DNA from 2 places in the Alteromonas sp. S005 genome. Region 2 is predicted to be linked to the other one. Evidence: predicted binding sites of a transcription regulator. Region 2 holds the regulator's gene; the other holds the start of a gene.
The links. The regulator FliA, encoded in region 2, starts transcription of late flagellar genes. The targets are predictions, from matches to a motif close to CTAAAGNTNNNNNNNNNNNNGCCGATA.
Positions count from the first base shown of each region.

Region 1 (12,001 bases), on a different contig from region 2:
ACGGCAGTAGCCACATGTGATATCGGTGAACACGCTTATTTCGTGCTTTTCGTTTTCAGCCTTAAACGTGATAGACGACGACTCCATTGATGCTACGCCTTCTTTGCGCAGGCCTGAAAGCGCCAACTCTGTTTCGTTGCGCATTTCTTCATCAATATTAAAAACGCGAGCCTGAAGCAAATACTGCCCGTTTTCACTTACGTAAAACAAGCCGCGGTTTGTCGATACCTGAACTAAGCCAGATACGGGAGAATCGGCAATGGTTTCTACATCTAGCCCAAGCATTGATGTTAATTTATCGCGTATAGCGGCTTCGTCAGCAGCTTGCGCGCTCAACCCTAACAGAGAACCTGCCGCAACAACGCTGGCTAACAATACTTTCTTTACTGCTTTCACTAAATACTCTCCATTTTGCCATTAAAGTTCGCTTATACTTACTGGCTTAACATGCAACTGCTTTAACAGGTATCTTTTCACTTAAAAGCAATTGCTAAAATTTTTACATTTATAACGTTCAGACCGTAAAAGTTAGCAAAAAATTGCACATTAAACGCTAATTTTCTTTTAACCTCGGTGAATTTAACGTCAACATTTAAACGCAGCCGCGTTAAAGCATTAACGGAAAATGTATTTTCTAGAACGTTTTGCTTGGCTCGTATCCTATCATAGACCTTTTTATTTTATATACGTCATCACTGAGCCTCGTCGTATACAGAGCCTATTTTATAGCATTTTTGTTCAATAGTTTTTTGTTGGTTAGCCTCGAGGGTGATGGCTATGAATAAGCGTCTGCAACCGCTCAGTCGCCACATGGGTATAAATTTGGGTTGTCGATAAGTCGCTATGACCTAACAACATTTGTACTACACGTAAATCAGCGCCGTGGTTTAACAGGTGTGTCGCAAAGGCATGACGTAATGTATGGGGAGATAAATGCTGTTCAATACCTGCTTTTACTGCATAGTACTTAATGCGATGCCAAAAAGTTTGGCGCGTCATCTTTTGCCCGCGCTTGCTAAGAAAAACCACGTCAGATGTTTTTGTTGCAAGAATAGGCCGCGCAGTTTTTATATAAGTTAATAACCATTCGATTGCGTCTTCCCCAAGGGGCACTAAGCGCTCTTTATTCCCTTTACCAACAACTCTAACCACGCCTTGCTGAAGGCTTATTTGATCCATTGTTAACCCAATAAGCTCACTTACACGAAGGCCGGTTGCGTAAAGCACTTCAAGCATGCTCTTATCCCGACATTCAATAGGGTCGTCTGTTAAGGGCGCATTCAGCAAATCTTCAACTTGTTGCTCACTGAGTGAAGAAGGCAAAGCTTTGGGTGTTTTTGGATTAGAGAGCGCGGAAACTGGGCTATCTACACGCACCTGCTTACTGATTAGAAAAACGAAAAAGGCGCGAATAGCGCTAAGCGCACGTTGTGTACTGCGAATAGACAAGCCTTTATCATGGCGATAGGCAAGATAATCCTGAAGCTGTTCAGTAGTTAGCACAGCAATATCCTTCACGCCTTGATTATTACTGAAAATGGCTAGCTTGGAGAGGTCGGTGCGATAGCTTTGCTGAGTATGTTCTGACAGCCCTTTTTCGAGCCACAACATTTCAATAAAACCATCAATATGTGCCTGACTTGCCGCAGGCACATAGGTTAACTCACGTTCAATTTTTGCCATTTAGAAGCCACGCTTTTGCTTAATCAACTCATAAGCTGACTGAATATCTTGTGCCTTCTTTTTGGCAATCTCCATTGCCTGTTCTGGTAAACCTTTAGAGACCAGTTTGTCTGGATGATGTTCAGCCATACGCTTTCTGTAAGCTCGCTTTATTACTTTCTCATCGTCAGATGCCGCCACACCTAATATGTGATAGGCATCATCTAAGCTTTGCTGTTCTGAGTAGGCTGATTGGCTGTGCTGACGTTGACCTGAGTGGGTACGTTGCCCGGCTCCTGAGTGTGCCCGCTGCCTGAATCGAATTTCAGCTTCATACATTGAAATAAGATAATCTAAATCACGACGCCTAAACCCGAGTGGTTTCGCTACTTTTTCAAGTACATTGTATTCTTCTTGGGAAAGCTGACCGTCGGCAAACGCGGCTTGAATAAGAATTTCTAAGAATACTTGAAGGATATCCCGCCGGCCGTGGCTGGCATCATAGAAACCTTTCAACGTATCGACTAAAGGAAAGTCCCGTGCTTTGCCCTCTCTGAATGCGTCCTGCGCTTCGCGGCGTGCATCACCTGACAGACGCATTTCGTCCATTAACGCTGTAGCAATTTGAATTTCTCTATCTGTCACCTTACCGTCAGACTTAGCAAGATGACCTAATGCACTAAACAAGCTATGAAAAAAAATGGCTTGCTGCTTTAAATTATCCTGATCAGTAAAAAAGCGCCCAAAGCCACCTAGTTGATTAAAATCTTGGCGATAGGCTTTATCAAAAAAGTGGCCTATTAGTAAACCAAAGATAGCCCCAATTATGTGTTTGAAAAACATAAAGCCGAACAGGGCGCCGAGGATTTTTCCCCAAATTGACATCGCGTCTTTCTCCATTGGTGCACTGTTTAGAAAGTTGAAGTTACTGTCGTTAATTCACGCCGTGCAAAGCGCGTTAATCATCATATCAAATACATAAGTTAATTAACTAGGGCTTAAGCAGAACGAAATCAAGCTTACTGCCGCTAATTACCTCTGTCTTTGATGTGTTGTGCATATAAAAGCGCATTTTTTTGCCTGAATGGTTGGTTATTGCGACAGAAGTGCTTAGAATTGACCGCTTATATAAAAAGTAATAGCCAGTGAGCACTCTGCCTTTTCTGCAGCCAAAAGAAATAACAAGTGCAAGACCACTGGTTTTTTTAAATCGTTATGTCGAACTAACCGAGACGCAAGTCGTCTTATTTGGGTTTAAAAGCAACATACAACAAAACAGGCCACCCATTTACGCATGAAAAACACCTGCGCCATGCTTGTTTCCGCGACTCTTTTGCCTACGGTCGCGTTTGCACAGGAAACGACAGCTTCAAATTCTCAGTCAGTCTCAGATGCAGCCCCTCTTGCATTCTGCTCGGTCGAACCCGTTACTTTTAGCAGCCAAGCATTGATGCCTAAAGGCCATGTAAAGGTTGAAGCTAATCGAACGGAAATTATTCAAGATGCCGTAGCACTGTTTTCTGGCAATGTAGACATAACGTCAGATACCGCAATAATTAGCGCCTCCCAAGCGCAAGTCAATGAAACAAGTAGTGGGCGAGACCTCATTGCCAAGGGTGATGTGACTTACCAAGACGCACAGCTCAAAGTGGAAAGCGATGCAGTTACCCTTCGTTCTGAAGAAGAGCGTTTAGAGATGCAAAACACCCACTACAAACTAACGGGCTTTGTTGGACAAGGTGCCGCCAAAGACATCGTATTAGATACTGACACGGGAATTGTGCTCAAAGAAGTGAGCTTCACGACTTGTCCCGAGGGCGATGAAGACTGGATGATCCGTGCCAGTGAAATCAGTTTGGAAAAAGGAACCGTGTGGGGTCAAGCCAAACACACGCGATTTTACATTGCTGACGTTCCAGTATTTTATTTACCGTATTTTGCGTTTCCGGTAAGTAATGAAAGACAAACGGGCTTATTATTTCCCGAACTGACCAGCTCTAGTCGAACTGGTGTGGATTACACCCAACCTTTTTACTGGAATATCGCGCCTAACTACGACATGACCATTTCCCCGCGCTTGATGACACTGCGTGGTCTACAGCTAAATACTGAATTTCGCTACCTAACAGAACGTAGTCAGGGAAAAGCCTACGTTGAGTATTTACCAAGCGACTCGGATATTTCAGGTAATCCAGACCGCTATTTTTACCGCCTTGAACATCAAGGGTTAATTGCTGATAACTGGCTACTTAATATCGATTTTAATGGCCTGAGTGATGACAACTATTTGGTAGATCTGGGCTCAGATTACTACAGCCGTGCAGATACACACTTATATCGGAACATTGGATTGAGTTATTACTCACCAAGTCTCTCGGTCAGTGTGCAAATAAAAGATTTTGAAGTATTAGGTGATACGGCAGACAGCTATCGCGCGGTTCCAGAGATTAAAGTTAACTACAACAAATCGCTGGGTAAATACGTTGAGTTCAACCTTGACTCAGAAGTCGCTCACTTTGATAACACGCTAAATACTGCACCAACGGCAACGCGATTCCATATTGCGCCAACTTTGGCAGTACCGCTTCGCGCGGCGTGGGGGGAACTTGTTGCTGAAACCACAGTATTTCAAACTGTATACCAGCAAGATAATGTGGAAGACACTGATTTAAAAAAAGATGTAGAGCGTACTCTTGGTCAGGCTCGTCTTTACGGTGCATTATACTTTGAAAGAGATACATCTTGGTTTAGTGACGATATGTCGATGACCCTTGAACCAAAAATTCAGTATCTTTACACGTCTTATGAAGATCAAACCGCCATTGGTTTTTATGACTCTACGCCACTGTTGACCGATGTGGAAGGCTTGTTCCGAGGCCAAGAGTTCACTGGCCTTGATAGAATTAGCGACAACAACCAGATTACCCTTGGTGCCACAACGCGCATGTTAGACAAAAACAATCGGGAACAATTCGTTCTTAGTGTGGGTCAGATATTCTACCTTGAAGATAACAAAGTGGTTGCGGCGACCAAAAATCAAGACCGTTCGGCTCTTGCCGCTGAGGTAGATTGGCGCTTTAATCAAAATTGGTTCTTCCATACAGATGTGCAGGTCACCACTGACACTGATAAAGTTGACTTGAGTAGCGTGGGCATTGAGTACCGTAAAGATGATGCCCGCTTTATTCAATTGAGTCATCGCTATGTTCGCGATCTCAGTGGTGAAACCATTAATCAAATTGGTATTTCAGCAAGCTGGCCTATTTCCGAAAATTGGCAGTGGGTTGGACGTACTTACCGTGATTTAGAGCGCAATCGAAGTGTGGAAACTTACGCAGGTATTCAATATGAATCTTGCTGCTGGGCAGTTAGACTGGTTGCTCAGCGCAGTCTGAACAACCGCTACAACGACAGTGGCGTCCAGACAACCGACGATTTTGACTCTGGTGTATCGCTACAGTTTATTTTCAAAGGCATTGGTTCGTCGGGAACCCAAAGAAGCATGCTTCAAGACGGTATGTTTGGCTATCGTCAGCCTTATAGTTTAAATTAACCCGCAGTTGAGCGCTTATCGGCGCTTAAAAGCAATTAACCAATAATAAAAGAGTGTGTATGAAGTTCATTATCCGTGCATTGATGTTAGGTGCCCTACTCTCGTTTAACAGCGTGGCGCAAGAAGTAATGCTTGACCGCGTTGCTGTGATTGTTGACCAAGGTGTTATACTTGAAAGCGAAATTGATGCCCTTGTAAAAGAAGTTAAACGCAACGCTGAAGCCAATAATCAGCAACTGCCTTCAGATCGTGCGCTTCGTACTCAGGCTATTGAGCGTTTAATTACGAAGAGCCTTCAGCTACAAATGGCTGAGCGCATGGGTATTCGTATTAGCGATCCCCAGCTAGAACAAACCATTGGTAATATCGCATCTAATCAGAATGCAACCATTGAGCAACTTCGCGCACAATTAACTGCTGAAGGCATTGCATACGAAGACTATCGCGAAGACATTCGTGAAGAGATTATCATGGGTGAGGTTCGCCGCGCTAACGTACGTCGCCGTGTTTATATCACGCCACAAGAAATAGACACGTTAATTGATTTAATGGAACAACAAGGTGCAACGCAGGCAGAGTACCGCTTAGGTCACATCCTTATTGGCTTCCCTCCTGAACCAACAGACGAAGATATTCAGGCAGCACGAGAGCGCGCAGACAAAGTTATCTCTTTATTAGAATCGGGTTCTGATTTTGCTAAAATTGCCATTGCGTCATCATCAGGTAACGAAGCGTTAGAAGGCGGTGATATGGGTTGGCTAAACATCAATGCCATGCCTACGCTATTTGCTGAAGCGATTCAAGACAAAGATAAAGACGTCCTTGTTGGCCCCATCCGAAGCGGTGCTGGTTTTCACATTCTTAAGGTACTAGACACGCGCGGTATTGAGAAAGTAACGGTTGAAGAAGTCAATTCTCGCCATATTCTGGTTAAACCATCAATTATTCTAAGCGAAGAAAAAGCGAAACAGATGCTAGTGCGCTTTAAAGAAGAATTGCAAAACGGTGAAGCAGATTTTGCAGAGTTAGCCAAAGAGCACTCAGAAGACCCAGGTTCAGCCCTTCGCGGCGGTGAACTAGGTTGGTCTGACCCAAGCAACTATGTTCCAGAATTTAAAGATGCACTGTCACAACTTGAGCCTGACGAGTACAGCGACCCTGTTCGCACAGTTCACGGCTGGCACCTAATCCAACTTATCGACCGTCGTATGGACGACGCAACAGACAAGCGTAAAGAAGATAAAGCATATCAGCTTATCTTTAATCGTAAATTTTCAGAAGAAACCGAAAACTGGTTACGTGAGATGCGTGATGCCGCTTACGTCGAAGTAGTCGAATCTTAATAATAAGTTATTCATGAGCACACCTATTAAAATAGCAATAACACCGGGCGAGCCGGCAGGTATTGGGCCAGATTTGATCATTAAACTGGCCCAAGAAACATGGCAAGCCCAGCTTGTCGTGTTTGCCGATGGCGACATGCTAAAAGCACGAGCGAGCGCCTTAGGGCTTCCGTTGACGCTAATCGATTACGATGCAAATAACCCGCAGATACAAGCTGCGGGTTCGTTGTTTATAAAGCAGATAGACAAAACCGCTGACGTTATCCCCGGAACCCTGGATAGTGAAAACGGGCTTTATGTGGTTGAAACCTTACGTCAAGCGTGCCAAGCCAATATGGACGGTGACTTTGATGCCGTTGTGACAGGTCCAGTGCACAAAGGCATTATCAACAAAGCAGGTGTATCCTTTAGTGGCCATACAGAGTTTTTTGCTTACCAATCTAATACCATTGATGTGGTTATGCTGTTGGCAACTGAAGGGCTCAATGTAGCGCTTGCTACAACGCATATCCCCCTTGAGTACGTAGCAAAAGCTATCACTCGCGAGCGCCTGCACAAAGTTATTCACATTATCAATACTGACCTGAAACTAAAGTTTGGCATCAAAGAGCCACACATTTACGTATGCGGATTAAACCCGCACGCGGGTGAAGATGGCCATATTGGTACTGAAGAGATCCATACTATCGTCCCGGCGTTAAATGAACTGAGAGACGAAGGCCTTAAAATTACGGGTCCCCTTCCTGCTGATACGATCTTTCAGCCTAAATATTTAGAAAATGCCGATGTTGTCTTGGCTATGTATCACGACCAAGGCTTACCCGTGCTAAAATATAAGGGTTTTGGGGCGTCAGTGAATATCACATTAGGCTTACCTTTTGTTCGCACTTCAGTCGACCACGGTACTGCATTAGATTTAGCAGGTACTGGTGAAGCCGACGCCGGTAGTTTCAGAAAAGCATTGGAAAAAGCCATTGAGCTTGCACATCATCAACAATGAGTAAAACACACTTAGGCCATACGGCCAGAAAGCGATTCGGACAGAACTTCCTACACGATGACTACGTGATAGGTAAGATTGTTGCAGCCATCGCACCAAAAAATGAGCAAAACTTGGTAGAAATTGGGCCGGGTTTAGGCGCACTTACCGATCCTGTTTGTGAAGAGGTTGACGCACTAACGGTTATTGAACTTGACCGTGATCTTGCCAAGCGACTGCGACACCATCCATTTAACGGCGAAAAACTAACCGTTATCGAGCAAGATGCGATGACAATGGATTTCGGCGCACTATGCAAAGAAATGCCACTAAAAGACAAAAAGCTTCGGGTGTTTGGTAACTTGCCTTACAACATTTCTACGCCGCTAATGTTCCATCTTTTTGACCATGCTCACTGTATTGAAGACATGCACTTTATGCTTCAAAAAGAAGTGGTTAATCGACTAGCCGCGGGGCCAGGCTCTAAAAATTACGGCAGACTTTCAGTAATGGCGCAGTATTACTGCCACGTGATCCCTGTACTGAACGTTCCGCCCGGTGCTTTTAAGCCACCACCGAAAGTAGATTCTGCCGTTGTAAAGCTAGTACCGCATCAATCTCCACCCGTTGATGTTGAATCAGTGAACACGCTGGAACGTGTCTGTGCCCAAGCTTTCAATCAGCGCCGCAAAACAATTCGCAACTCACTGAAAGATAGCTTAGGTGAGGAAGAAATCCGTGAATTAGGGATAGACCCAACGTCTCGCGCAGAAGTGCTATCGCTTAACGATTTTGCCACTATAGCCAACGCTGTATCGGCGAAAGAGCACCAACAAGAGCTATAAGTTTCTCTATGGATGTACTTGATATAAAGGTACGGGTGAAAACCCGTCACCTTCCTGACCACCTCCCCTCTGACTCAAAGCAGTTTGCATTCGCCTACCACATTACTATTGAAAACAATAGTGAGCATACGGTACAGCTGCTAAGTCGCTACTGGAAGATAACCGATGCTAACGGTAAAACGTCAGAAGTAGAGGGCGATGGAGTGGTTGGGAAACAGCCAATAATGAAGGCAGGTGAAAATTTTGACTATACCAGCGGAGCAGTCATTGACACACCGGTTGGCAATATGGAAGGCTACTATGTAATGGAACTAGAGAGCGGCGAGCGTTTCCGCGTTCCTGTAAAAGTATTTCGCCTAGCCATTCCAAGCATTCTTCATTAAGGTTTTTATGTCCAAAGGTAACACCTACGTCATTGGCGATATTCAAGGCTGTTATGACGGTCTTCGCCGCGCATTAGATAAAGTCGAATTTGATGAGGCAAACGATAAGCTGTTTGCCGTCGGTGATTTGGTTGCACGAGGAGAAGATTCGTTAAACACATTACGCTTTCTGAAATCTCTTGGCAGTCAATTTAGCAGTGTGTTGGGTAACCACGACCTACACTTACTCGCTGTTGTTAACGACATCCGCAAAGCCAAAAAATCAGATAAATTAGCGCCACTACTTAATGCTTCAGACTTAACCGAACTTATTGATTGGTTGCGTCAATTCCCGCTGGCACTGAAGTTAGACGAACAATCATTAATGGTTCATGCAGGGCTCTATCCTAAATGGTCTATCGATAAGTGCGTTTCACTGAGTGATGAAGTTAGCAATATCCTAAAATCCGATGATTACCCTACTTTTCTTTCCAACATGTATGGGGATACACCTGACAATTGGTCAGATAATTTTGAAGGTGATGAACGACTGCGGTTTATTGTAAATGCCTGTACCCGCATGCGCTTCGTTCACATAGATGGCACACTCGATTATGAGAATAAGTCTCACCCTGGTGCGGTATCACACAGCACCAGTAGCACGCTGAAACCATGGTTTGTGGTTGAGAATAAAAAGCTTGGTGATAATCAACGAGTAGTATTTGGGCATTGGGCTGCTCTGTCTGGCGAGACAAATAGTTCTCGGTTTATTGGCTTAGATACGGGTTACGTGTGGGGGCAAAGTATGACGCTACTCAACCTAAACACATCATCGCTCGTAAGTATTTCAGCATAACGCTTCTATTTACTACCGCTAAACGCTAAAAAAGCACTATTAGTGAGGGTGTTCCTTTCCTTGAACTGGTTGTACCAGTGAGAACATTAGTACTTATGTGATAAATAAAATAAACATTAAGTTATTGTCGCCGATACATTTACTTGTGATAGTAACGATGATGTTTCGTTATCCACTCAGTATTTGAACAAACACGCGCGCATAAGCGCTATATTTTGTTAACTGAGACGGGTAATATCGTTAGGGAAAAAAATAAAAAACACTCATCCAGGAGTTCCGATGAAAATAACGGTAGCCACACGCGTAATCGGGGGATTTGTAGCGATTAGCGCACTTCTAATCGTTATAAGTGTTGTTTCACTATATAACCTCAATTCTATAGGCTCTGCGACTGAAGAAGTAAACGACGTTGCTCTGCCCACTGTAGCCGGCAGTAATGCGCTCAAAGCAAGCTTCCTGAATATGGGTCGACTTACCTTCGAAAGCTACATCGAAGAGGACTTAAATGATCTTAAAGATAAAAGAGCATCATTTAATTCTGCCAAAGATACCTTTGAAAATGAGTATCAAAAGCTGGCGCAAGCTGTTAGTAACGAGCCAGAGTTGAGAAGTACGCTCAAGAATGTCCGTGAATCGTATGATGCATACATCACCAATGTTGAGGCCATGTATAAGAATCACCAAATGTACCTCGACCTGCGCAACAACATTCAAGATAGACTGGGTGATGCTGAAGATAATGCAGACGATGCCTCTACCTACCTTCTGGATTTTTCGGACTTAGATTCAGTACAGCGCGACCCTAACCTTAGACGGGCTGCTGAAATTGGTGGTCAACTTGAAACTTCACTTCTTTCTCTACTTACCGTTTCATACGAGTATATAAAGACCCAAACCCTAGTGCGTTCGCAGACACTCGGTAACGAGGTCGATCTCGTAGTTGAAAAAGTGGTTACCCAGCTAAGTGATATGGTCGAGGCAGCAGGTGGTCGTGATGATTCAGGAACACTTGATGATATTAACGACTTGGTTAACGATGCCATCAACGCCGTTAAAGCTAATGATGGCGTTGTGCAGCTACATGTCGATCGCCTAGAGCGCAGAAATGACGCTGAACAGGCACTTAATGCTTCTGATGCAAACATTACGCAGGGGGTTGTAGCGCTTGAAAACCTTCTTAATCTTGCAGATAAAAAAGCATCTCACATAGAAAACCAGGTTAACGGTGCCATTACAACAGGCAACACGTTCGTCATCGTGGTCGTTATTATCTCTATTGCAGTAGCGGCCTTCATTGGATACGTAACCGTTCGCGCTATCACACGCCCACTTTATCGCGTAAATGAACTACTTACGGTTGCTTCATCAGGTGACCTTACACATCGTTTAGATGATTCTGCACAAGACGAATTTGGTCTTTTAGCCCGTAACTGTAATACACTTATTGGTAACTTGAAGGAACTTATCACCGCCATTAACGTTCGTGCAGAACAGTTGGCGGCAGCTTCAGAGCAGACGTCTGCGGTAACAGCGCAAACTACCCATTCAATTCAGGATCAAAAGTCTCAAATTGGCCAAGTGGCAACAGCAACCACAGAAATGCATTCTACGTCACAGTTGGTTGTTCAGAACGCAGAAGATACGCTTAGCCAGATTCGCCATGCAGATGCTGAGGCCGAAAACGTTCGTCAAATCTCGTTAGAGAACAAGAACACTATTGAAATTTTGTCTCGTGATGTGCAAGAAGCAGCCGACGTTATCAACAAACTTCATCAAGATAGCGCAAGCATTGGTGGTATTCTTGACGTAATTCGCGGCGTTGCCGACCAAACCAACTTGTTAGCTTTAAACGCTGCTATTGAGGCAGCACGCGCCGGTGAACAAGGTCGAGGTTTCGCGGTTGTTGCAGACGAAGTAAGAACCCTCGCTAGCCGTACACAAGAATCGACACAAGAAATTAATGCCATGATTGAAGTGCTTCAAGCAGGCGCGGAAAAAGCGGTGTCGGTGATGAATCAAGGTAAAGATCAAACCGCCGCATGTGTTGCGCAAACGGAAAAAGCCACGCAAGCACTGGATATCATTACCGATGCGGTTCACAAAGCCCATGACGTGAGCTCTCAAATTGAGCAGTCAGCTCGTGAACAGAATACGGTATCGCAAGAAATCAGTGAAAAGCTTGAAACTATTGTGGGTATCGCTGAAGAGACGACAGCTGGTGCACAGCAAACGTCTGAGTCTAGCCATGAAGTGGCGCGACTTGCTGAAGAGTTACAACAGTCTATCAGACAGTTTAAAGTGTAACGCTTTATACAAACCTGTTTTAAGAAGGGGCTTTTAGCCCCTTTTTTGTGCCTGTTCCAAAAACACTTAGCAACGCTAAACTGAGCATTAAGTGGCT
Region 1 covers NZ_JAZETN010000005.1:63,843-75,843, forward strand. Annotated here, with positions in the region: gene dsbC (bifunctional protein-disulfide isomerase/oxidoreductase DsbC) at 1-396, opposite strand, end outside; gene xerD (site-specific tyrosine recombinase XerD) at 757-1,683, opposite strand; gene djlA (co-chaperone DjlA) at 1,684-2,547, opposite strand; gene V7R55_RS08340 (LPS-assembly protein LptD) at 2,957-5,215, shown strand; gene surA (peptidylprolyl isomerase SurA) at 5,269-6,558, shown strand; gene pdxA (4-hydroxythreonine-4-phosphate dehydrogenase PdxA) at 6,572-7,558, shown strand; gene rsmA (16S rRNA (adenine(1518)-N(6)/adenine(1519)-N(6))-dimethyltransferase RsmA) at 7,555-8,382, shown strand; gene apaG (Co2+/Mg2+ efflux protein ApaG) at 8,391-8,765, shown strand; gene V7R55_RS08365 (symmetrical bis(5'-nucleosyl)-tetraphosphatase) at 8,773-9,600, shown strand; gene V7R55_RS08370 (HAMP domain-containing methyl-accepting chemotaxis protein) at 9,880-11,904, shown strand.
Region 1: V7R55_RS08370 (HAMP domain-containing methyl-accepting chemotaxis protein) is a predicted target of FliA. The motif match lies at 9,710-9,736, and genes of this name have one in related genera.

Region 2 (12,001 bases):
TTGATACAGCAGGTTTTAGTCAGCGTGATAGTCGATTAATTAAGCAAATTAAGCAGTTCGACAATGGCCAAATGCCGAAAGTTAAAAAATATTTGGTAGCGCAAGCTAATACGCAATATCCTGCTTTGCAGAGAATCATTCAAGCGTATGATGATATTGAACTAAGTGGCTGTATTTTCACAAAGTTAGATGAGTGCTACTCTTTAGGAGAGGTGCTTAGTGCAGCGGTTGAATATCAACTACCGGTTAGTTATGTCACCGATGGCCAAAAAGTGCCTGAAGACATTAAGATTGCAGAAGCGAAATCTTTAGTTTCCGCTGCTGCAAAGCTTTATAAAAAGTACGGTTTGAATCATACTAGTGGCAACAACGCAATTAAAACAGCATAAGCAGTATGATTGACGATCAAGCGAGTAGCTTAAGAAAAATGAAGCAATCACGGTTAATCAAAGTAATCGCCGTCACTGGTGGTAAAGGTGGCGTAGGTAAAACAAACATTACACTTAACACCGCTATCGCTATGGCGAAGCAGGGCAAGCGTGTAATGGTTCTTGACGCGGACCTTGGCCTTGCAAACGTAGATGTGATGTTGGGCCTGCGAGTCGAGAAAAACCTATCTCATGTTCTCTCTGGTGAGTGCACGTTAGACGAGGTTTTAGTAACCGGTCCCCACGGTATTAAGATTGCTCCTGCCACCTCTGGTACCCAGTCAATGGCAGAGCTCTCACCTACGCAGCACGCAGGCTTAATAAGAGCGTTTAGCGAATTGCGTTCTCAAATAGACGTATTAATTGTCGACACTGCTGCCGGCATTTCAGACATGGTGTTAAGCTTTTCTAAAGCATCCCAAGATATCATGGTCGTGGTTTGTGATGAGCCTACGTCATTAACAGATGCATACGCACTGATAAAAATACTTAACCGGGAACACGGTGTTTTTCGCTTTAAAGTTGTGGCCAATATGGTTCGCGATGTGCGGGAAGGTCAGGAGTTATTTAGTAAATTAAGCAAAGTCACAGGGCGTTTTCTTGATGTTGCACTAGAATTAGTGGCAACGGTGCCGTTTGATGAGAACATTCGCAAAGCAGTGCGCAAGCAAACCGCTATTGTTGATGCTTTTCCAGGCTCTCCTGCCGCTGTAGCGATAACAAAGTTGGCAAGCAGGGCACTTACTTGGCCTATTCCAGCGCAGCCCGGTGGCCATTTAGAGTTTTTTATTGAACAATTAGTTGCAGAAAAAGCCGTAGGAAGTCAACGTTGAACAGTAAGGCAGCCGCTTATCAACAGCAAACAGATAAATCGCAGTTAGTCGAAAGACATGCGCCTCTGGTTAAGCGTATTGCGCACCATCTGATGGCGCGACTGCCTGCAAGTGTACTTGTTGATGACCTTATCCAATCTGGCATGATTGGGTTGCTTGAGGCCGCGCGAAATTTTGACGGTTCAAAAGGCGCAAGCTTTGAAACCTTCGCGGGCATCCGTATTCGCGGCGCAATGCTTGATGAAATACGCAAAGGTGATTGGACACCTCGTTCTGTTCACCGCAATGGTCGCGCGATTACTGAGGCGATATCTCAGGTAGAAAGTGAAACTGGGCGCGACGCAAGAGATGCTGATATTGCTGAGAAGCTGAATGTGAGCTTGCAGGATTATCACCAGATGCTCAATGAAGTCAATGCCGGGAAGTTGGTGGGCATTGAAGATTTGGGGGTGTCGGAAGATGTGATCACCACAGAGCAAACCAGAGGCAGTGATGCACCGCTGGAAGATTTGATGCAGGGGGCTTTTCAAAAAGCGTTGGCCCATGCAATAACGACATTACCCGAGCGAGAAGCGATTGTTCTTTCACTTTATTACGATGAAGAACTAAACTTAAGAGAAATAGGCGAGGTTCTTGATGTAAGCGAGTCGAGAGTCAGTCAAATTCACAGTCAAGCCATGTTAAAACTCAAATCACGAATGAAGTCGTGGCAAGCTGACGAAGAATAGAAATTAATAACAATTAACCCCTCAGTGGAGGCTATTTTGGACAAGAGCATGAAAATTCTCGTGGTCGATGACTTTTCAACCATGAGACGTATCATCAAAAACCTACTCAAAGACTTGGGTTTTGCCAACATTCAGGAAGCGGATGACGGCAGCACTGCATTGCCAATGTTACAACAAGGTGATTTTGATTTCGTAGTTACTGATTGGAACATGCCTGGCATGCAGGGCATAGATTTACTACGCGCGATCAGGGCAGATGATAAGCTTAAGCACTTGCCTGTGCTTATGGTTACCGCTGAAGCGAAGAAAGAGCAAATTGTAGCCGCCGCGCAAGCAGGTGTTAACGGCTACGTCGTTAAACCTTTCACCGCAGCAACGTTAAAAGAAAAATTAGATAAAATATTCGAACGTTTAGGTTGATCCAGACGCTCAACAGATAAATGAGGTTTACTGGATGTCAACGAATGTAAACGTTCCAATATCGTTAGAAGAAGCAAAACAGCTTGTCACTTATCTTGAAGAGGGTGACAAGACTTCAGCTAACGCTCTACTTGAAGCCGTCTCAATGAAAGAAAATGTTGAGTTGTTTGCTGAAGTAGGAAAGTTAACGCGTCAACTTCACGACGCATTGAATAACTTCCAAATAGACGATCGCATCAAAAATCTAGCTACAGATGATATTCCTGATGCACAGTCCCGCCTTACCTACGTTATTGAAGAAACTGAAAAAGCTGCTAATACTACTATGGATGCCGTCGAAGCGAGTATGCCGATAGCTGAATTGCTTTCAGAGCGAATCGAAAAGGTAATGCCAGAGTGGAAAAAGCTGATGAACCGTCAGATTGAACTGGGTGAGTTTAAGGCATTATGCGCAGATTTAGACGAATTGCTGGAAGACGGTTCGAATCAGTCAGCTAAACTTACACAGTTACTTACTGAAGTTTTGATGGCGCAAGGTTATCAAGATTTAACTGGGCAGGTTATTCGTCGCGTTATAGACCTGGTTAAAGAGGTAGAAGACAGCCTTGTAAACATGTTGACTATGTTTGGCGAGCGTGACGGTGCAGAACAGACTAAACCATCTAGCGTTAAGGCCGATAAGGTTGATGGTGTAGAGGCGGAAGGCCCAATTATTGATGCTGAAAAACGAGATGACGTCGTTTCAGGTCAAGATGATGTAGATGATCTTCTGTCTAGCTTAGGTTTTTAGGGGAGCGGGTGCATGTCGTTTGATGTTGACGAGGAAATATTACAGGACTTTCTAGTTGAAGCTGGAGAGATACTTGAACAATTACAAGAACAGCTCGTTGATCTTGAGAACAATCCTGAAGATGCGGATTTGCTTAACGCAATTTTTCGCGGTTATCACACGGTTAAAGGTGGGGCGGGCTTCCTTTCTCTCACTGAGTTAGTCGAAATTTGCCATGGTGCAGAAAATGTTTTTGACGTTATGCGCAATGGCCAACGAACGCTAACGCCAGAACTAATGGACATTATCTTGCAGGCCACTGACGTGGTGGTTGATATGTTTGAGCGAGTGAAAGCTCAAGAGCCACTAGAGCCAGCAGATGCACATCTTGTCGACTTGCTACACAAACTAAGTCGCCCTGAATCTCCAGATGAAAACATTTTCGATAACGCTAATGGGCCTGTGACTGAACCCGAGGTTGTTGAAGAAGAGCCGGAGTTAGTTATAGAGGAGCCTGCTTCTTCGGCGTCAACTTCCAGTGAGAGTGGCGGTGGTATCGACGAAATTACTGAGGATGAATTTGAGGCTCTTCTCGATGAGCTCCATGGCGGTGGTGCCCCAGGGAAGTCTGCGTCGGTAAAATCGGAACCAGCTACAGTCAAATCAGTTCAAGAAACAGCTCCCGCGGCGAGCTCAGATAGTGATGACATCACAGATGAAGAGTTTGAAGCGCTTTTAGATGACCTCCACGGAAAAGGCCAGTTTGGAGGGGAAGAAAAGAGTGCTCCCGTGGCTGCACAAGCATCAGCTCCAGCAACTGGTGCAGGTGATGAAGAAATCACCGACGATGAGTTTGAAGCGCTGCTAGACCAACTCCACGGCTCCGGTCAAGGGCCTACTAAACAAGGCTCTGCTGCAACGGCACCTGAACCTCCTGTAGATAAAGCGGCCACCGAAGCTGTTCAGAAGGCAAAGCAAGCAACCCCTAGTTCTGCGCCTGAGGTGAAGCCTGCATCCAGTGCGGCGAGCCCAGTGAAAGCTAGCACAGCATCTACGCCAAAAACGGCTGCCAAGAAAGATGATAAGAAAGGAGCTCCTGCTCCACCGCCTGCCGAGACGACGGTACGTGTAGACACCAAACGCTTAGATCAGATTATGAACATGGTCGGCGAGCTAGTTCTGGTTAGAAACAGACTGATAAGCTTGGGTATCAACAGCAACGACGAAAGCATGTCGAAAGCCATTGCTAATCTAGATGTAGTGACGGGTGACTTGCAAGGTGCGGTAATGAAAACCCGCATGCAGCCCATTAAGAAAGTTTTCGGACGTTTTCCCCGCGTTGTACGCGACCTAGCCAGAAGCTTAAAGAAAGAGATTACCTTAGAGCTTGTAGGTGAAGAAACGGATTTAGATAAAAACTTGGTTGAAGCATTGGCCGACCCGCTTGTGCATTTGGTTAGAAACTCTGTCGACCACGGAATAGAAATGCCAGATGACCGCGCGGCAGCTGGTAAACCTCGCATGGGTACGGTTCAGCTATCAGCATCTCAAGAAGGCGATCATATTCTTCTTACTATCGAGGACGATGGTAAGGGGATGGACGCGGAGAAGCTAAAAGAGATAGCTATTAGTCGTGGCGTATTAGATGCGGATGCAGCCGCACGAATGTCAGATGTTGAAGCGTTTAACCTTATTTTTGCGCCAGGCTTCTCAACGAAGACTGAAATTAGTGACATTTCAGGTCGCGGCGTTGGCATGGATGTGGTTAAAACCAAAATTAATCAACTAAACGGTACCGTCAATATCGATTCGCAACTTGGCAAAGGCACGCGATTAGATATTAAAGTACCACTAACGCTAGCAATTTTACCTACATTAATGATTGTTGTAGGGAAACAGACCTTTGCGTTACCATTAGGTGCGGTGAACGAAATAATAAATATGGACATCAAGAAGACCAATACGGTGGATGGCCAGCTCACAATGATAGTTCGTTCAAAAGCAATTCCATTGTTCTTCCTTGGCGAATGGTTGATCCGAGGCCCCAAAAACATAGATAAAGAAAAGGGGCACGTAGTTGTGGTGCAAATTGGTACGCAGCAAGTAGGGTTTGTCGTTGACGCGCTGATAGGCCAAGAAGAAGTAGTTATTAAGCCCCTTGACGCATTGCTACAAGGTACGCCTGGTATGGCTGGTGCGACAATTACTTCAGACGGTGGTATTGCATTAATTTTAGATGTTCCGAGCCTGCTAAAACGGTACGCGCGTAAACCAAGCAAGTAAGGCGATGAATTAACAGGAATGATAATCCATGGTCTTTAAAGTCCTAGTCGTCGACGACTCGACCTTTTATCGCCGTCGAGTACGAGAAATTCTCGATGGCGATAGAGAACTTGAAGTTGTTGGAGAAGCGAGAAATGGGCAAGATGCATTAAACAAAGCGGAAGCACTTAAACCAGATGTAATAACCATGGACGTTGAAATGCCAGTTATGGATGGCATTTCAGCCGTTAAGGTTATTATGGATAAACGTCCAACGCCAATTTTGATGTTTTCCTCGCTAACGCACCATGGCGCACAGGCTACGCTTGACGCACTAGAAGCCGGCGCCCTCGATTTCTTACCAAAGAAGTTCGAAGATATTGCGCAAGACAGAAAAGATGCTTCGCGCTTACTTTGCACTAAAGTTAGGTTAATAGCGCGAAGAGGGCTAGGTGTAAAGCGTCCTTCTCTTCGCACAATGGAAACTCGAAAACTTCCTGATAACGCGCCAAAGCAAGCTTTTTTCAAAACATCGGGGTTGCTATCTGGTCACAAAGATGCTGATAAGCAACCTACTGTTTCTTCGGTAAGAGCAACCGGGAAAAAGTACGAATGTTTAGCGGTAGGGGCGTCCACGGGAGGGCCGGTTGCACTGCAAAAATTGCTTTCCCCCCTGCCGGCAGAATTCCCTTACCCTATATTGTTAGTGCAGCATATGCCCGGAACTTTTACTACTGCATTTGCACAGCGTTTAGATAGCAATTGTAAAATTAAAGTAAAAGAAGCAGAGCATGGCGATATCTTAATGCCTGGACATGCCTACCTTGCTCCTGGAGGAAAGCAGATGCTGCTTGAAACAATTGGCAGCAATAAGCGAATTTCCATCGTTGATGCCAGCCAATCTGATAAGGTGAGTTACAAGCCAAGCGTTGACCTGACGTTTAGCTCATTAGCTAAAGTCTATGGAGGCGACGTACTTGGTATTATCTTAACGGGAATGGGTGCTGACGGAAGAGAAGGGTGCCGATTACTCAGAGATAAAGGCGCGACTATTTGGGCGCAAGATCAAGACTCATGTGTGGTTTACGGAATGCCTCAAGCTGTCGCTGTGGCTAATATATCCAGTAAAAATATCAATATTGACGATATGAGCAGTTGCGTTCAAACCGAAATGCGATAGCAGTTTGAACTGTAATGGAACAGTAATTATGAAAGTGTGGACTGTGGCAAATCAAAAAGGCGGAGTAGGTAAAACTACTACAACCGTAAGCCTTGGCGGCTTGCTTGCTCAAAAGGGCAAACGAGTGCTTATGATTGACACTGATCCTCACGCATCGCTCAGTTATTACTTTGGTATTGATGCAGAGGCGACAAGTCATTCTGTTTACGACATTTTTATTAATTCTAATCAGATTACTGCCGATAAAGTAATGGACTGTCTCAGTCCTACAAAGCTCGACAATTTATATGTGCTACCAGCGACCATGGCTCTGGCAACTTTAGACAGAACAATGGGCAGCGAACAGGGTATGGGTTTAGTGTTAAAAAAAGCACTCGCAAAGATCTCCGATGAATTTGATTTTGCTATCATCGACTGCCCTCCTGTTTTGGGCGTGTTAATGGTCAATGCGCTGGCGGCTTGCGATAAGGTAATTGTTCCGACTCAGACAGAGTATCTGGCCCTTAAAGGCTTGGATAGAATGATTCGTACTATGGAAATCATGGGGCGTTCGTTAGATAAGTCTTTTGACACCCTAATCATTCCTACTATGTTTGATAAACGTACAAATGCCGCACTGGCGTCGAGAAAGCGATTAATGAGTGATTACGGTGAACGTGTTTGGGAGGGAGTCATTCCGGTGGATACTCACTTCAGGGATGCTAGTTTGGTGCAGCTTCCTATCTCTGCTGCTTACCCAAAGACAAGAGGTGTAAATGCCTACGATAAACTGTTAGCCGTATTGGAGAAATAACAAGACCATGAGCAAGCAATCGCCATTTGCCCGTGAAGAAGTAATGGAGGCATATTTAGACAGTCTTCTGAAAGAGCCTGAAGCTCCTGAGGATGTTACTGCGCGCACGGCAAGACTGCTTGAGCAAGCCTCTCAACAAATGGCTGAGTCAACGCTTGTTTCTACAACTAGCGAACCGCAGGTCAATGATGAAGAAGTGTTAGCACAAGAGGTATCTTCGTTAATTGAAAGTCAGAATTCACAAACGAGTGTAAGTGAAAAACAGCATTCGTTCGCTGACGTTCCTGCTCAAACGGAACAAGAAAGTGAGTTAAGTACTCCTGAGAAGTTAAAAACTCCACTAAAGGATACTCTCGGTTTTCGTTTTCAGGCGCTATTCTTTGAGGTTGCAGGGCTAACACTTGCGGTACCCCTAACATCGCTAGGTGGTATCCATCAAATTGAAAAAATAGGCCCTTTATTTGGAAAACCTGACTGGTTTATGGGTGTAATGTTGCACAGAGAGTCTAAACTAAATGTTGTAGACTCTGCAAAATGGGTAATGCCAGAAAAATACGACGAAAATCTCGCACAATCGCTTAACTACCGATATCTTATAATGTTAGGAGAGAGTGCGTGGGGACTAGCAAGCGAAAAGCTTGTAAACACGGTCAATTTGACTACCGATGACGTAAAATGGCGCGAGTCCACAGGTAAGCGTCCCTGGTTAGCAGGGATGGTTAAAGAAAAAATGTGCGCGTTAATTGACGTTGAAGAATTAATATCTATGCTTAACAGAGGCTTAGGCAGTAACGACCAGACGCCATAGTATTGGGAGCCAGGTTCATGAGCGACGAAAGAATGAATAATAACGCTACTGACAGCAACGACGAAGTCCTTCAATGGGTAACGTATCGCTTAGGTGAAGAAACTTACGGTATTAACGTAATGCAAGTGCAAGAAGTCTTGCGTTATACCGAAATAGCCCCTGTACCCGGTGCGCCTGATTATGTGCTTGGTATAATCAACTTGCGTGGTAACGTGGTAACCGTCATTGATACCCGCGCACGTTTTGGGCTACCGCCGACGGAAATCACGGACAATACACGTATAGTGATTATTGAATCTGACGAACAGGTTGTCGGTATTTTGGTGGATAGTGTAGCCGAAGTGGTGTACTTGAAATCTTCAGAAATTGACAGTGCGCCTAACGTTGGTACTGAGGAAAGTGCTAAGTTTATACAGGGTGTAAGCAACCGCGATGGCGAATTGCTTATCCTGGTCGACCTTAATAAATTGCTAAGCGACGAAGAGTGGGATGAGCTTAGTAATATTTAAATAAATGAATAGGCGGTATATATCGTTAATGCCGCCTAGATTTCCCCAAGGGTTATGTCCATGGATTGGCAGCTTGCTGCACCTACCTTAATCGAACTTATCTTGTGCGTCGGAATTGTTGTACTTGTTGTTGCTATGAGTATTTTGTACTCACAGATTAAACATTTGCGCGCAGCATTAAGTGAAAGTGAGCAGAACAGTGTGTCGGCCATTGCGCGCATTGAAGCGCTTGCTAAAAACGCAAATAATCAACAAACTGAAGCCCAAGCTCGCACATTAGTTATTACTCGCCACCTTCAAGAGCTAGACGAGAAACAAACTGACCTTGAAAACCAGCTTCGTGAGCTCAAGCTCCAAGACCCCTCGTTGCGGCTATACCAAAGAGCGGCAGACCTTGTTAAGCAAGGCGCCAGTATCGACGAGATCATCGAAGCCTGTGATATACCTCGCGCTGAGGCTGAGATGTTAGTTATGGTGCACAAGCAAAACAGCTAGTTGTCTTACTTCAGTAAGTACGTTTTAAAAAAAACGTTTAGACGTCTAGACGTAAAGATGTTGACATATCGCCAGTTATAGACACAATACAGATATTGTAATTTATCACTGGAGTCCTCTATGCCAATTCGTATTCCTGAGCAGTTACCCGCGCAGAACGTACTACTAGGTGAAAATATTTTTACCATGGACATGGACAGGGCTGCTAATCAGGATATTCGTCCTCTTGAAGTCGGCATTCTTAATTTGATGCCGAATAAGATAGAAACAGAAGTGCAGTTGCTTCGCCTGTTGTCAAATACGCCGCTACAAATAAACGTAGATTTGATTCGAATTGATAATCAAGCGCCAAAAAATACCCCGCAATCACACATGGATGCCTTCTATCACGACTTCTCAGCGGTCGCGAACAAAAAATACGATGGACTTATAGTAACCGGCGCCCCTCTAGCGCTTATCGACTATGAAGAAGTGAAGTATTGGGAGACCATGACCACGATATTGGAATGGGCACAGCGACACGTTAACTCTACTCTGTATTTATGCTGGGCTGCTCACGCTGCTATGTATCACTTTTACGGCATAACTCGAAAAATTAGAGATGAAAAGTTTTCAGGGGTTTTTCAACATAAAGTGAACGACCCGAACAATGAGCTTTTAAGAGGCTTCGACCCAACTTTTCACGCTCCCCATTCTCGCTACGGGCATATCGATACTTCTTTGTATAACAGTGTTGAAGGCCTTAGCGTTGTGGCAGAATCTGAGGACGTGGGTGCCTATATCGTAGCGTCAGAAGACAAGCGAATGGTGTTTGTAACAGGTCATCCAGAATATGACCCTGATACGCTCAAAGACGAATACTTACGGGATATTGCCGCGGGTCAAACGCCGGTAATGCCAAAAAACTATTTTGAAGGGGATGATCCAGCCAAGTCTCCTATTGTACAGTGGCGCTCGCATGGCAGCCTATTGTTTACAAACTGGCTGAATTATTATGTCTATCAGACCACGCCTTACGATTTAAGTCAGCTTGCTGAAAAGTCACAGCCAAAGAGGTAGCACGTGAGCCAAAGACCAATTTCTAGCGCGCAGGCAACGCTTACAGAAGCCGCTAAAAAGCGCATTCTTATACTAGACGGTGCAATGGGCACCATGATCCAGCGCCACAAGTTGGAAGAAGAAGATTACCGCGGGACACAGTTTGCCGACTGGCACTGCGACGTAAAGGGTAATAACGACCTATTAGTGCTTACCCAGCCAAACATTATTTACCAGATTCACTGCGATTATTTTGAAGCTGGCGCGGATATTATAGAAACCAACACCTTTAACGCGACGACTATCGCTATGGCCGATTATGATATGCAGGCCCAATCACGGGATATCAATGTGGCTGCGGCTAAGTTAGCGCGCAAAGCTGCCGATGAATTCACCGCAAAAACACCTGAGAAACCCCGTTTCGTAGCCGGTGTACTAGGTCCAACAAACCGCACCGCTTCTATTTCACCTGACGTGAACGACCCAGGCAAGCGCAATGTCACGTTTGACGAACTCGTGGAAGCGTATAGCGAGTCTACCGAAGCTCTCATTGAGGGCGGCGTTGACCTAATCATGCTTGAAACTATTTTCGATACGCTAAACGCCAAAGCTGCAGCGTTTGCCGTTGAGTCGGTATTTGAAAAACTCGGTAAGTCTTTGCCCGTAATGGTATCGGGCACTATCACCGACGCTTCAGGGCGTACGCTTTCGGGGCAAACCGCGGAAGCATTTTATTACTCGATGCGGCATATTAGCCCATTTTCCTTCGGCTTAAACTGCGCACTGGGCCCAGATCTATTGCGTCAATACGTTGATGAAGTGGCTAGTGTTAGTGAGTGCTTCATATCCGCACACCCAAATGCTGGCCTGCCTAACGAATTTGGTGAATACGATATGGAAGGTCCAGAGATGGCCGAGCACATCAAAGAATGGGCGCAGTCAGGGCTAGTGAATATTGTAGGGGGCTGTTGTGGCAGCACCCCAGAGCATATTCGCGATATTGCTAACGCGGTTGAAGGAATCGCGCCACGCAAGCTACCCGAATTTGAACCTAAAATGCGTTTGTCAGGCCTAGAGCCGTTTGTACACTAGGAGGGCATAATGAGCGCAGAATTTTCTACATTTATTAATATCGGTGAGCGCACCAACGTTACAGGCTCTGCTCGCTTTAAACGACTTATTCTTGAAGGTGATTACGAAACCGCACTTGATGTCGCAAGACAGCAGGTAGAAAACGGTGCTCAAATCATTGATATCAATATGGATGAGGCCATGCTTGATTCTAAGCAGGCTATGATCACCTTTTTAAACCTGATTGCCTCTGAGCCAGATATTAGCCGAGTCCCTATTATGATTGACTCGTCTAAATGGGAGATCATCGAAGCCGGGCTTAAGTGTGTGCAGGGCAAAGCGATTGTTAACTCAATTAGCTTAAAAGAAGGGGAAGAGCTCTTCTTAAACCAAGCCAAGCTAATAAAGCGCTATGGTGCTGCAACCGTAGTGATGGCGTTTGACGAGACCGGCCAGGCCGATACACAAGAGCGCAAAGTTGAGATTTGTCAGCGTAGCTACAAGCTTTTGACTGAAGAAGTTGGTTTTCCACCTGAAGATATTATTTTCGACCCCAATATTTTTGCTGTAGCGACAGGTATTGAGGAGCACGATAACTACGCGGTTGATTTTATTGAAGCGACCCGCGAAATACGTAAAACCTGCCCTTACTCACATATTTCCGGTG
Region 2 covers NZ_JAZETN010000002.1:299,242-311,242, forward strand. Annotated here, with positions in the region: gene flhF (flagellar biosynthesis protein FlhF) at 1-389, shown strand, start outside; gene V7R55_RS03885 (MinD/ParA family protein) at 395-1,261, shown strand; gene V7R55_RS03890 (RNA polymerase sigma factor FliA) at 1,258-1,989, shown strand; gene cheY (chemotaxis response regulator CheY) at 2,026-2,409, shown strand; gene V7R55_RS03900 (protein phosphatase CheZ) at 2,444-3,199, shown strand; gene V7R55_RS03905 (chemotaxis protein CheA) at 3,212-5,461, shown strand; gene V7R55_RS03910 (protein-glutamate methylesterase/protein-glutamine glutaminase) at 5,490-6,620, shown strand; gene V7R55_RS03915 (ParA family protein) at 6,649-7,413, shown strand; gene V7R55_RS03920 (chemotaxis protein CheW) at 7,421-8,221, shown strand; gene V7R55_RS03925 (chemotaxis protein CheW) at 8,239-8,730, shown strand; gene V7R55_RS03930 (DUF2802 domain-containing protein) at 8,791-9,225, shown strand; gene metA (homoserine O-acetyltransferase MetA) at 9,346-10,284, shown strand; gene V7R55_RS03940 (homocysteine S-methyltransferase family protein) at 10,288-11,355, shown strand; gene metH (methionine synthase) at 11,365-12,001, shown strand, end outside.